Regions from separate parts of the Streptomyces sp. NPDC059455 genome, predicted to be linked through region 1. Evidence: riboswitches for the same ligand, from Rfam matches in the RefSeq annotation. Region 1 holds a riboswitch; the other holds the start of a gene.
What was found. Region 1 has a riboswitch for thiamine pyrophosphate ahead of ACFXB5_RS13950 (thiamine ABC transporter substrate binding subunit). Riboswitches for the same ligand answer to the same signal wherever they lie in the genome.
Positions count from the first base shown of each region.

Region 2: it holds a riboswitch for thiamine pyrophosphate, as region 1 does, so the genes downstream of both, thiC (phosphomethylpyrimidine synthase ThiC) here and ACFXB5_RS13950 (thiamine ABC transporter substrate binding subunit) in region 1, are expected to answer to the same signal.

Region 1 covers NZ_JBHYVB010000031.1:50,101-55,761, reverse strand. Annotated here, with positions in the region: gene frr (ribosome recycling factor) at 15-572, shown strand; gene ACFXB5_RS13960 (phosphatidate cytidylyltransferase) at 572-1,744, shown strand; gene rlmN (23S rRNA (adenine(2503)-C(2))-methyltransferase RlmN) at 1,817-2,923, shown strand; TPP riboswitch at 2,997-3,101, shown strand; gene ACFXB5_RS13950 (thiamine ABC transporter substrate binding subunit) at 3,097-4,170, shown strand; gene ACFXB5_RS13945 (ABC transporter permease) at 4,266-5,661, shown strand, end outside.
Region 2 covers NZ_JBHYVB010000077.1:33,725-39,385, forward strand. Annotated here, with positions in the region: gene ACFXB5_RS25795 (hypothetical protein) at 1-114, opposite strand, end outside; gene ACFXB5_RS25800 (tetratricopeptide repeat protein) at 689-2,041, shown strand; gene thiC (phosphomethylpyrimidine synthase ThiC) at 2,177-3,946, opposite strand; TPP riboswitch at 3,939-4,055, opposite strand; gene ACFXB5_RS25810 (YibE/F family protein) at 4,127-5,581, shown strand.

The DNA of each region.
Region 1 (5,661 bases):
ACCAGGAGCAAGTGGTGATCGAAGAGATCCTCCTCGAGGCCGAGGAGAAGATGGAGAAAGCCGTTGTGGTCGCCAAGGAGGACTTCGCCGCGATCCGCACCGGGCGTGCGCACCCGGCGATGTTCAACAAGATCGTGGCGGACTACTACGGTGCGCTGACGCCGATCAATCAGCTGGCGTCGTTCTCGGTGCCGGAGCCGCGGATGGCCGTGATCACGCCGTTCGACAAGACCGCGCTCCGCAACATCGAGCAGGCGATCCGGGACTCCGACCTGGGCGTCAACCCGAGCAATGACGGCAACATCATCCGTGTGGTGTTCCCCGAGCTCACCGAGCAGCGCCGTAAGGAGTTCATCAAGGTCGCCAAGGGCAAGGGTGAGGACGCGAAGATCTCGATCCGCAGCGTCCGCCGCAAGGCCAAGGAGTCCATCGACAAGCTGATCAAGGACGGCGAGGTCGGCGAGGACGAGGGGCGCCGCGCGGAGAAGGAGCTCGACGACACCACGGCGAAGTATGTCGCGCAGGTGGATGAGCTGCTCAAGCACAAGGAAGCCGAGCTGCTCGAGGTCTGATGAACGACTCTTCCTGGGGGGCCCCACCAAGCGCCGGACTCCGGGGACCGGGCGGTCAGGGCACCTCCCCTGGCTATGGCTGGGAGGTGCCCACTTCTTCGGCGGGTCCCGCGCACGAGGTGGGTGAGGCGGCGCAAACTCGCCCCATGCCCACCGTGCCCCACGCAGGCGACGACTCCGGCGAGGCCGCCGACCGTGACCGGGGGGCCGCTCGGCTGAGCGGCCCCCTCTTCCGCGACGAGCGGGAGCCGCAGCCCGGCCCCCGGCAGCCCGCCGGGCGCCGGCCGACGCCCCCCGACCCCGCGCCCGACCCGGCCTCCGACGGCGCGCGCGGCGCCGGAGCCGGGCAGGGCAAGAAGAGCGCGGGCCGGAATCTGCGCGCCGCGATAGGGGTGGGCATCGGCCTCGGTGTGATCATCTTGGCCTCGCTCTTCATCTACAAGCCCGTGTTCGTCGGCGTGGTGGCGGTCGCGGTGGTGGTCGGGCTCTGGGAGCTGACCTCGCGGCTGACCGAGCGCAAGGACATCCGGGTCCCCCTGGTGCCGCTCGCCGTCGGCGGGGTCGCCATGGTCGTCGCCGGCTATGTGCGCGGCGCCCAGGGCGCGGTGGTCGCGGTCGCCCTTACGGCGCTCGCGGTGCTGGTCTGGCGGATGACCGAGCCGCCCGACAACTACCTCAGGGATGTCACGGCGGGCGTCTTCGCCGCTTTCTACGTGCCGTTTCTGGCCACTTTCGTGGCGCTCATGCTCGACACCGACGACGGCCCGTGGCGGGTCCTGACCTTCCTGCTGCTGACCGTGGTCAGCGACACGGGTGCGTACGCGGTGGGCTGGCGCTTCGGCAAGCATCCGCTGGCCCCGCGCATCAGCCCCGGCAAGACCCGCGAGGGGCTGCTGGGCGCGGTGGCCTTCGCGATGGTCGCGGGCGCCCTGTGCATGCAGTACCTCATCGACGACGGCGTCTGGTGGCAGGGCCTGCTGCTCGGCCTCGTCGCCGCGGTCAGCGCGACCCTCGGCGACCTCGGCGAATCCATGATCAAGCGCGATCTCGGCATCAAGGACATGGGCAAACTGCTGCCCGGCCATGGCGGGATCATGGACCGGCTCGACTCGCTGCTGCCCACCGCCCCGGTGGTGTGGCTGCTGCTGGTGATCTTCGTGGGTGGCGGCTGACCACGCCCGCCCACGGGCCCCGCGCCCCTCCCGGCGCGGGGCCCTTCGTACGTCTGCGACACTGGGAAAACCATGCCTAAGCCCGGAGAACTCACCTTTGTCGCGCCGCGTGGGGCCAAGAAGCCCCCGCGGCATCTTGCCGACCTCACACCCGCCGAGCGCCGGGAGGCCGTCGCCGCCCTCGAGGAGAAGCCCTTCCGGGCAGGTCAGGTGTCGCGTCACTACTTCGTGCGCTATGCCGACGACCCCGCTCAATGGACCGACATTCCGGCCGCCGCGCGCGAGAAGCTGGCCGCCGGGCTGCTGCCGGATCTGATGAGCGTGGTGCGGCACATCAGCTGTGACGACGACACCACGCGCAAGACGCTGTGGCGACTGTTCGACGGCACGCTCGTGGAGTCCGTTCTGATGCGTTACCCGGACCGGGTCACCATGTGCATCAGCTCACAGGCGGGCTGCGGGATGAACTGCCCGTTCTGTGCCACCGGGCAGGCGGGACTGGACCGCAATCTGTCCACCGCCGAGATCGTGCACCAGATCGTCGACGGGATGCGGGCCCTCCGGGACGGGGAGATCCCCGGCGGCCCGGCCCGGCTGTCCAACATCGTCTTCATGGGCATGGGCGAGCCGCTGGCCAACTACAACCGTGTCGTCGGCGCCATCCGTCGGCTCACCGACCCCGAGCCCGACGGCCTCGGCCTCTCGCAGCGCGGTATCACCGTCTCCACCGTCGGCCTCGTCCCGGCGATGCTGCGGTTCGCCGACGAGGGCTTCAAGTGCCGCCTCGCGGTGTCGCTGCACGCGCCCGACGACGAGCTGCGCGACACGCTCGTGCCGGTCAACACCCGCTGGAAGGTGCGCGAGGTCCTGGACGCCGCGTGGGAGTACGCGGAGAAGTCCGGCCGCCGGATCTCCATCGAGTACGCGCTGATCAAGGACATCAACGACCAGGCATGGCGCGCCGATCTGCTCGGCCGGCTGCTCAAGAGCCACCGGGTGCATGTGAACCTCATCCCGCTCAACCCGACGCCCGGCTCCAAGTGGACGGCGTCCCGGCCCGAGGACGAGAAGGCGTTCGTGGCGGCCCTGGAGGCCCATGGGGTGCCGGTGACCGTCCGGGACACCCGGGGCCAGGAGATCGACGGGGCCTGCGGACAGCTGGCGGCTTCGGAGCGCTGAGCACCGGCTGATACGGTGCCTGGGCATCGTTGCATCATGTGATCGTCATAGAAGTGAACGTCCGTACAAGTGAACATTCCGACAGGGGAGCGCTCAGAGCGCTGAGAGTGCGGCACGGCCGCAGACCCTCGGACCTGATCCGGGTCATACCGGCGTAGGGAGTCAGCATCACCATGAACAGCCAGCTTCGGCGTGCCATCTCGGCCGCCCTCCTCGGCTCACTGGCCCTGAGCGCGCTCGTCGGCTGCGGCGAGGACACCAAGAGCGGCTCGGACTCCAAGACGGTCACCCTGGTCACGCATGACTCGTTCGCGGCCTCCAAGGCGGTCCTCAAGGAGTTCACCAAGGAGACCGGCTACAAGGTGCGCGTGCAGGCCGGGGGCGACGCCGGAGCCGCCGTCAACCAGGCGATCCTGTCCAAGGGCCACCCTCAGGGCGATGTGTTCTTCGGCGTCGACAACACCCTCCTCTCCCGCGCGCTCGACAACGACCTGTTCACCCCCTACACGGCGAAGGGGCTCGACAAGGTCCCGGCGGCCCTTCAGCTCGACCGGGCCGAGCACCGCGTCACCCCCGTCGACTTCGGCGACATCTGCGTCAACTACGACCGGAAGTACTTCGCCGACAAGAAGCTGTCGCCGCCCCGGACGCTGGACGATCTGACCAAGCCCGCCTACAAGAACCTCCTCGTCACCGAGAACGCCGCCACCTCGTCCCCCGGTCTCGGCTTCCTCCTCGCCACGGCCGCGAAGTACGGCGACGACGGCTGGAAGGGCTACTGGAAGAAGCTGCGGGCCAATGGCGTCGAGGTCGTCGACGGCTGGGAGCAGGCGTATTACGACCGGTTCTCCGGCTCGGCCGGCGGCGGCAAGGGCGACCGGCCGCTCGTCGTCTCCTACGCCTCCAGCCCGCCGGCCGAGGTGGCCGATGCCAAGAGCAAGCCCGCGAAAGCCCCCACCGGGGTCGCGACGGGCACCTGCTTCCGGCAGGTGGAGTTCGCCGGACTGCTGAACGGCGCCGGCAACACCAAGGGCGGCAAGGCGCTGCTGGACTTCCTGCTGAGCAAGCGGTTCCAGGAGGACGTCCCGCTGAACATGTACGTCAACCCGGCGCGCGAGGACGCCAAGCTGCCGGAGCTGTTCACCCGATACGGGGTCAGGATCGCCGACTCGGCCACCCTGGCTCCGCAGAAGATCGCCAAGAACCGTGAGCCGTGGGTCAAGACATGGTCCTCGCTGGTCCTGTAGAGCCCCGCGAGAACCGTAAGAAGGCCGACGGCCACCGTAAGGCCGAGAGGGGCGAGGGCGGAGGCCGTCGCGCGATCGCTCTCCGGCTCGCCCTGATGGCGGTGCCGCTCGCCTTCTTCGCGGTCTTCTTCGCCTATCCCGTGGCCGCCATCGTCACCCGGGGGCTGCGCGCCGACGGGCGGTGGCGGTTCGGCCGGATCGCCGAGGTGGTGACCGATCCGGCGACGCTGGACGTCCTGTGGTTCACCTGCTGGCAGGCGGTCGCGTCGACCGCCCTCACGCTCGCGGTGGCGCTGCCCGGTGCCTATGTCGTCGCCCGCTTCGACTTTCCCGGCAAGGGGCTGCTGCGGGCCGTGGTGACCGTGCCGTTCGTCCTGCCGACCGTGGTCGCCGGATCGGCCTTCCTGGCACTGCTCGGCCGGGGCGGGCTGCTGGACGAGCTGTGGGGGGTGCGGCTGGACACCTCCGTCTGGGCGATCCTCCTGGCCCATGTCTTCTTCAACTACGCGGTCGTCGTCAGGACCGTGGGCGGGCTGTGGGCCCAGCTCGACCCGCGCCAGGAGGAGGCCGCGCGGGTGCTCGGCGCGAGCCGGCTGTCGGCCTGGCGCCGGGTGACGCTGCCCGCGCTGGCCCCCGCCGTGGCCGCGGCCGCGCTGATGGTGTTCCTGTTCACCTTCACCTCCTTCGGCGTGATCCAGATCCTGGGCGGCCCCCGCTACGCCACCCTGGAGGTGGCGATCTACCGGGAGACCGCGCAGCTGCTCGACCTCCCCACGGCCGCGGTGCTGACCCTTCTCCAGTTCGCCGCTGTCGCGGCCGTGTTGGCCCTGCACGCGTGGACCGTAAGGCGCCGAGAGAGCGCCCTGCGGCTCGTCGACCCGGGCCGCACCGTGCGCCGCCCGAAGGGCCCGGCCCAGTGGGCGCTGCTGTGGGGCGTGCTGGCGGTGGTCGCGCTGCTGATCGTGACACCGCTCGCGGTGCTGGTGGAGCGCTCGCTGAACGGCCCGGACGGCTACGGCTTCACCTACTACGAGGCGCTGCGGTCGGCCGCCGACAGCGGGGGCACCTTCTTCGTGGCTCCCATGGAGGCCGTCGGGAACTCCCTGTGGTACGCGGCGGTCGCCACCGTCTTCGCCCTGGTCGTGGGCGGTCTCGCCGCCGCGGCGCTCACCCGTAAGGCGGGCATGCTGGTACGGGGCTTCGACGCGCTGCTGATGCTGCCGCTGGGCACCTCGGCCGTCACGGTGGGGTTCGGGTTCCTGATCGCCCTGGACGAGCCCCCGCTGGATCTGCGCGCCTCCTGGATCCTGGTGCCGCTCGCCCAGGCCCTGGTGGGCGTGCCCTTCGTCGTACGGACCATGCTGCCGGTGCTGCGGGCGGTGGACCACCGGCTCCGGGAGGCGGCGGCCGTGCTCGGGGCGTCCCCGTGGCGGGTCTGGCGGGAGGTGGACCTGCCGCTGGTCGGGCGGGCCGTGGCGGTCGCGGCGGGCT
Region 2 (5,661 bases), on a different contig from region 1:
GCGGGCCACTGCCAGAGGCAGCACAAGGTGGCCGTCCTCTTCACGGCGCAGACCCAGCCCCGGCACGGGACCGACGTGCCACTCCTTCGAGGCCCCGGGCAGAGCCCTACTCATTCGGCCTCCCGCCCTCATGCGCAGAAGGGCCATCGGGGCGATCGTCCGGCTCACCGTCAGATAAGGCGGGCAGCCGCCCACCCCGGCTCTCGGCGACCCTCAGTGTGTCCCGCAGCCCTTCACACAGGCGCTTGACCAAGAACCGCATCTCAACCTCGCCCGCTTGGGGATCAGCAAGCAACATGCCCGCGCGACCCAGGAGTTCGGATGCAGTGTGGAGTTGTACTGCCTCCATCTCGTCAGCCAGTTGCGACAGCGGACTGTCGCTGTCATCCGTCACCAGGTAACAGGGCCGCCCTGCCGTGTTCGGCCACGGCAGTAAACGAGGCCGCTTATGCATCGTGTGGTCACGTTGCCGGGCTTCCCTCGCGTTCACGACACGGACCGCCGTCTCTGATCACATCTGCCGAGACCCTCCCGGCAGGGTGACCCGAGGTTGCACCCCAGGTCCCGGCCGTCGCTCCCCCCTCTTGGGGACCCCCCTCGTGGGTACACTCGCGAGACGAGAGGGCACACAGATCAGAACGAAGATCGGACCAGAAGAGACGTAGGTCAATCACGATGGGGAAGTGAGATGACCGAAGCTGCACCGACACCGGCAGCTCTGCCGCCTCATGTACTAGAGCGCGCGGACGTGCGGTCGGCGATCGCCAACCACGACTTCGGCGAAGTCTTCAGACTGGCCAAGATCCACGGAAACATCAGCTACGCCAAGATCGCCGAGGCCGTCGGCTACAAGCGCGAGCACATCGGCAAAATGGCCCGGCCCGATACCGACGGCAAGGGCGTTCGCCCACGGATCACTCAGTTCCACAAGATCCTTGAAGTGGTGGACGGTCTCCGCATCCCCGGTCACCTCGCGGGAGTCGCCCCGCGCCCCTGGGAGCTGGAGCGACCCGCCAGGACCACTCACCTGGAAGATCCAAGCACCCTGATCTCACAGGGGGGCGCTGGCATCTGGGACATCGCGGAGATGCTGCGACGCACGGAGATGTCCAGCATCAACAGCGCGGCCCTGGAATCGATCGAGGAAGGCATCGACCAACTGGCCCGTGCCTACCCCTACGCCGATGCCGACTACCTGCACGACCGCACCCGGAACGGCTTGCAATACGTCACCAAGCAGCTCGAAGGCCGGATGACCCTCCGCCAGCACCGGGAACTCCTCGTGGACACCGGATGGCTGTTCCTGCTGAACGCGTGCGTCCAGTACGACCGGGGCCAGCGCGAGGCCGCCAATCTCAGCAAGGCCGCCGCACTCCGGATAGGCGAGGAGGCAGGGCACAGCGAGATCAAGGCTTGGGCGTGGGAGATCGAAGCGTGGTTCGCCCTGACACAGAGCCGTTGGCAAGACATGCTCGATGCTGTCGAGGCCGGGCACACGGCGGACCAGACACACTCTGTCGGCGTCCAGCTCTACGCCCACAAGGCACGCGCCGCCGCGCGCATGGGAGACGCCCGACTCGTCCGCCAGTCCCTCGACGCCGGGCGTGCCAGGTTGGACCGACTTCCCAGGCCGGACCATCCGGAACATCACTTCATCATTGACCCGGATAAGTGGGACTTCTACGAGATGGACGCGTACCGTCTCCTCGGAGACGACGAGCGCGCCGCCACCCACGCCCGGTCAGTGATCCGCATCAGCACCGGCCCCAACGGCACCGAGATCTCACCGATGCGCGCCGCAGAAGCCCGCCTCACGCTCGGAGTCGCCGCCGCCCGCACGGGCGAGATCGAAGAAGCCATCGGCATGGGCACGACGGCCCTCGAAGCCGACCGCAAGTCCCTCCCGTCTCTGCTTTTAGTCGCCGACGAGTTGGACAAGGAACTGCGCGCCAGGTACCCGCGCGAGGCCGCTGCCCGTGACTTCCACGAGCAGATCATGACCATCAAACGAGGCACCGCCAGACCCGAGCTTCCATTCTGAACTCGACACACATGATCCGGGCCCCGCATCCTCATGGAGCGGGGCCCGGACCGTGTTGTGCGATCTCGTGGTGGGGACACAGTGAGCGATGGGAGCCGTAGGAAGCCTCCACCGCTCACTGGCACGGGCAGGAGATCAATCCGCTAGCGGCAGGTACACGCGGTTCCCCGCAGCCGCGAACTCCCTGGACTTCTGGAGCATCCCCGCCTCGATCTCCTCGGGCGTCGCGTCGGCGTCGCCGCCGAACTGCTCTGTGATGCTTCTGCTAATTTTCATCGAGCAGAACTTCGGCCCGCACATCGAGCAGAAGTGCGCCGTCTTGGCCGGCTCCGCCGGGAGCGTCTCGTCGTGGAAGGAGCGGGCCGTGTCCGGGTCGAGGGCCAGGTTGAACTGGTCCTCCCAGCGGAATTCGAAGCGCGCGTCGGAGAGCGCGTCGTCCCAGGCCTGGGCGTCCGGATGGCCCTTGGCCAGGTCGGCCGCGTGCGCGGCGATCTTGTAGGTGATCACGCCGGTCTTGACGTCATCGCGGTCCGGCAGGCCCAGGTGCTCCTTGGGGGTGACGTAGCAGAGCATCGCCGTGCCCCACCAGGCGATCATCGCGGCGCCGATGCCCGAGGTGATGTGGTCGTAGGCGGGGGCGATATCGGTGGTGAGGGGGCCCAGGGTGTAGAAGGGGGCCTCCTCGCAGACCTCCTGCTGGAGGTCGACGTTTTCCTTGATCTTGTGCATCGGGACATGGCCCGGGCCTTCGATCATCGTCTGGACGCCATGCTCCTTGGCGATCCGGTTGAGCTCGCCGAGGGTGCGCAACTCCGCGAACTGCGCCTCGTCGTTGGCGTCGGCGATCGACCCCGGGCGCAGTCCGTCGCCCAGCGAGTAGGTGACGTCATACGCCGCGAGGATCTCGCACAGCTCCTCGAAGTGGGTGTAGAGGAAGGACTCCTGGTGGTGGGCGAGGCACCAGGCCGCCATGATGGAGCCGCCGCGGGAGACGATGCCGGTCTTGCGGCGGGCGGTCAGGGGGACGTACGGCAGCCGGACGCCGGCGTGGACGGTCATGTAGTCGACGCCCTGTTCGGCCTGTTCGATGACCGTGTCCTTGTAGATCTCCCAGGTCAGCTCCTCGGCCTTGCCGTCGACCTTCTCCAGCGCCTGATAGAGCGGCACGGTGCCGATGGGGACCGGGGAGTTGCGCAGCACCCATTCTCTTGTGGTGTGGATGTTGCGGCCGGTCGAGAGGTCCATGACCGTGTCGGCGCCCCAGCGGGTCGCCCAGGTCATCTTCTCGACCTCCTCCTCGATGGAGGAGGTGACGGCGGAGTTGCCGATGTTGGCGTTGACCTTCACCAGGAACCGCTTGCCGATGATCATCGGCTCGATCTCCGGATGGTTCACATTGGCCGGGAGGACGGCGCGGCCCGCCGCGATCTCCTCCCGGACCACCTCGGGGGAGACGTTCTCGCGGATCGCCACGTACTCCATCTCCGCCGTGATCTCGCCCCGCCGCGCATAGGCGAGTTGGGTCACGGGGGCGCCCGGGCGGCCGCGGCGCGGCTGGCGCGGACGGCCGGGGAAGACCGCGTCGAGATTGCGCAGTCCGCCGCGGGGCGAGGTGTGCTTGAGCCCGTCGTCCTCGGGGCGGACGGGACGGCCCGCGTACTCCTCGGTGTCGCCGCGGGCGACGATCCAGTTCTGCCGCAGCGGCGCCAGGCCGCGGCGGACATCCGTTTCGATGGTGGGGTCGGTGTATGGGCCGGAGGTGTCGTACAGCGTCACGTCCTGGCCGTTGGTGAGGTGCACGCGGCGGACCGGGACCTGGAGGTCCGGGCGCGAACCCGTGACATATCCCTTATGCCAGCCGAATTCGGCCGTCTCGGCGCGCGATGATGCATCCTGCTGAGTCATGAGACCCACTCCCTACGCCGGCATTACCCGGTAACAGGTTCAGCGGTCGGCGCAGCTTCAGCGTCAGCGCCCTCTCAGCCCGGTGCTCCGAGCTCCCGCGATTGCAAAGGTTCGGCACCACGCTAACGGTTTATCCACAGCGCTGAACAGGGGGCCCACGTCTCTTGCGATGATGCGGTCGTGACCACCATCCAGCAGGACCACCCGCCCGAGCAGCCCCACCGCTCCGATCAGGCGCAGGGCCACGGCCACGGACATTCCCATGGCCACTCCCATGGCCATGGCCCCGCCACCCCTGTCTCCGCGCGTCTCCGCAAGATCATCGCGGCGGTGCTCATCCCCTTCACCGTCGCCGTCGTGGCCGGTCTGATCGTGCTCTGGCCGGGCGGCACGCCCGACCACAAGGCGCACGGCCGCAGCGGTCTCGGCTTCGACCAGACGACCGTGGCCGGACGGGTGGTGAAGATCGAGGAGGTGAACTGCGCCGATGTGAACGCCCAGCCGCAGGCGCCCACCGAGCCCGGCCAGGGCGGCGCCGCCCAGAGCGGCGCCCCCGGGCAAAGCGGGAGCCCGGGGCAGGGCGGGAAGAAGAGCGTCTGCGAGAAGGCCACGATCGAGGTCACCTCGGGCAAGGACAAGGGCCGCACGTTCCCCGAAATCGTCCAGCCCAACGCCTCGCGCCACTTGAGCGCCGGGCAGGAGCTGAAGCTGGCGTACGCCCCCAAGGCGCCCAAGGAACTGCAGTACTCCGTGTCCGACGTCGACCGGTCGCTGCCGATGGCGCTGCTGGCGGGGCTGTTCGCGCTCGCGGTCGTGGCGGTGGGGCGGCTGCGCGGGGTGTTCGCGCTGGTGGCGCTGGCGATCAGCTTCGGGGTGCTGACGCTGTTCATCCTCCCGGCGATACTCCAGGGTTCCAATCCGCTGGTGGTCGCGGTCGTCGGGGGTAGCGCGATCATGCTCCTCGCGCTGTACATGTGCCATGGGCTGACGGCGCGTACATCGGTCGCCGTGCTCGGCACGCTGGTGTCACTGCTGCTGATCGGGGTGCTGGGCTCGTTGTTCATCAGCTGGGCGAGCCTGACCGGCAACACGGACGACCAGACCGGGCTGGTGCACGGCCTCTATCCGAACATCGAGATACGAGGGCTGCTGCTCGCGGGCGTGATCATCGGCTCGCTCGGCGTGCTGGACGATGTGACGGTCACCCAGACCTCGGCGGTGTGGGAGCTGAGGGAAGCGGACCCGAGCACGTCCCGGCGCAAGCTCTACGGGGCGGCGATGCGGATCGGGCGGGACCACATCGCCTCCGTCGTGAACACCCTGGTGCTGGCGTACGCGGGCGCGTCGCTTCCGCTGCTGTTGCTGTTCTCCATCGCGGACAGCGGGGTGGGCACGGTCGCCACGAGCGAGATCGTCGCGGAGGAGATCGTACGGACGCTGGTGGGCAGCATCGGGCTCGTCGCCTCGGTGCCGGTGACCACCGCGCTGGCCGTGCTCGTGGTCTCCGCGGACCGCGCCCCGGCGGCGGACGGCGGCGCGGAGCGGGTGGCCGACGCGGGCGGCGCCCAGGCGGTCCAGACGGCCCGGACCGGCCGGGGCGGACGCGGGCGGCGGCGCCGGGCGAAGGGGCGCTGAGGCGAAGGGGCGCTGAGCCGACGGGCACGCTGCCCGTCAGCCCGGCCACGGCACAACACCGGACACCTGCCCTCGGCCCG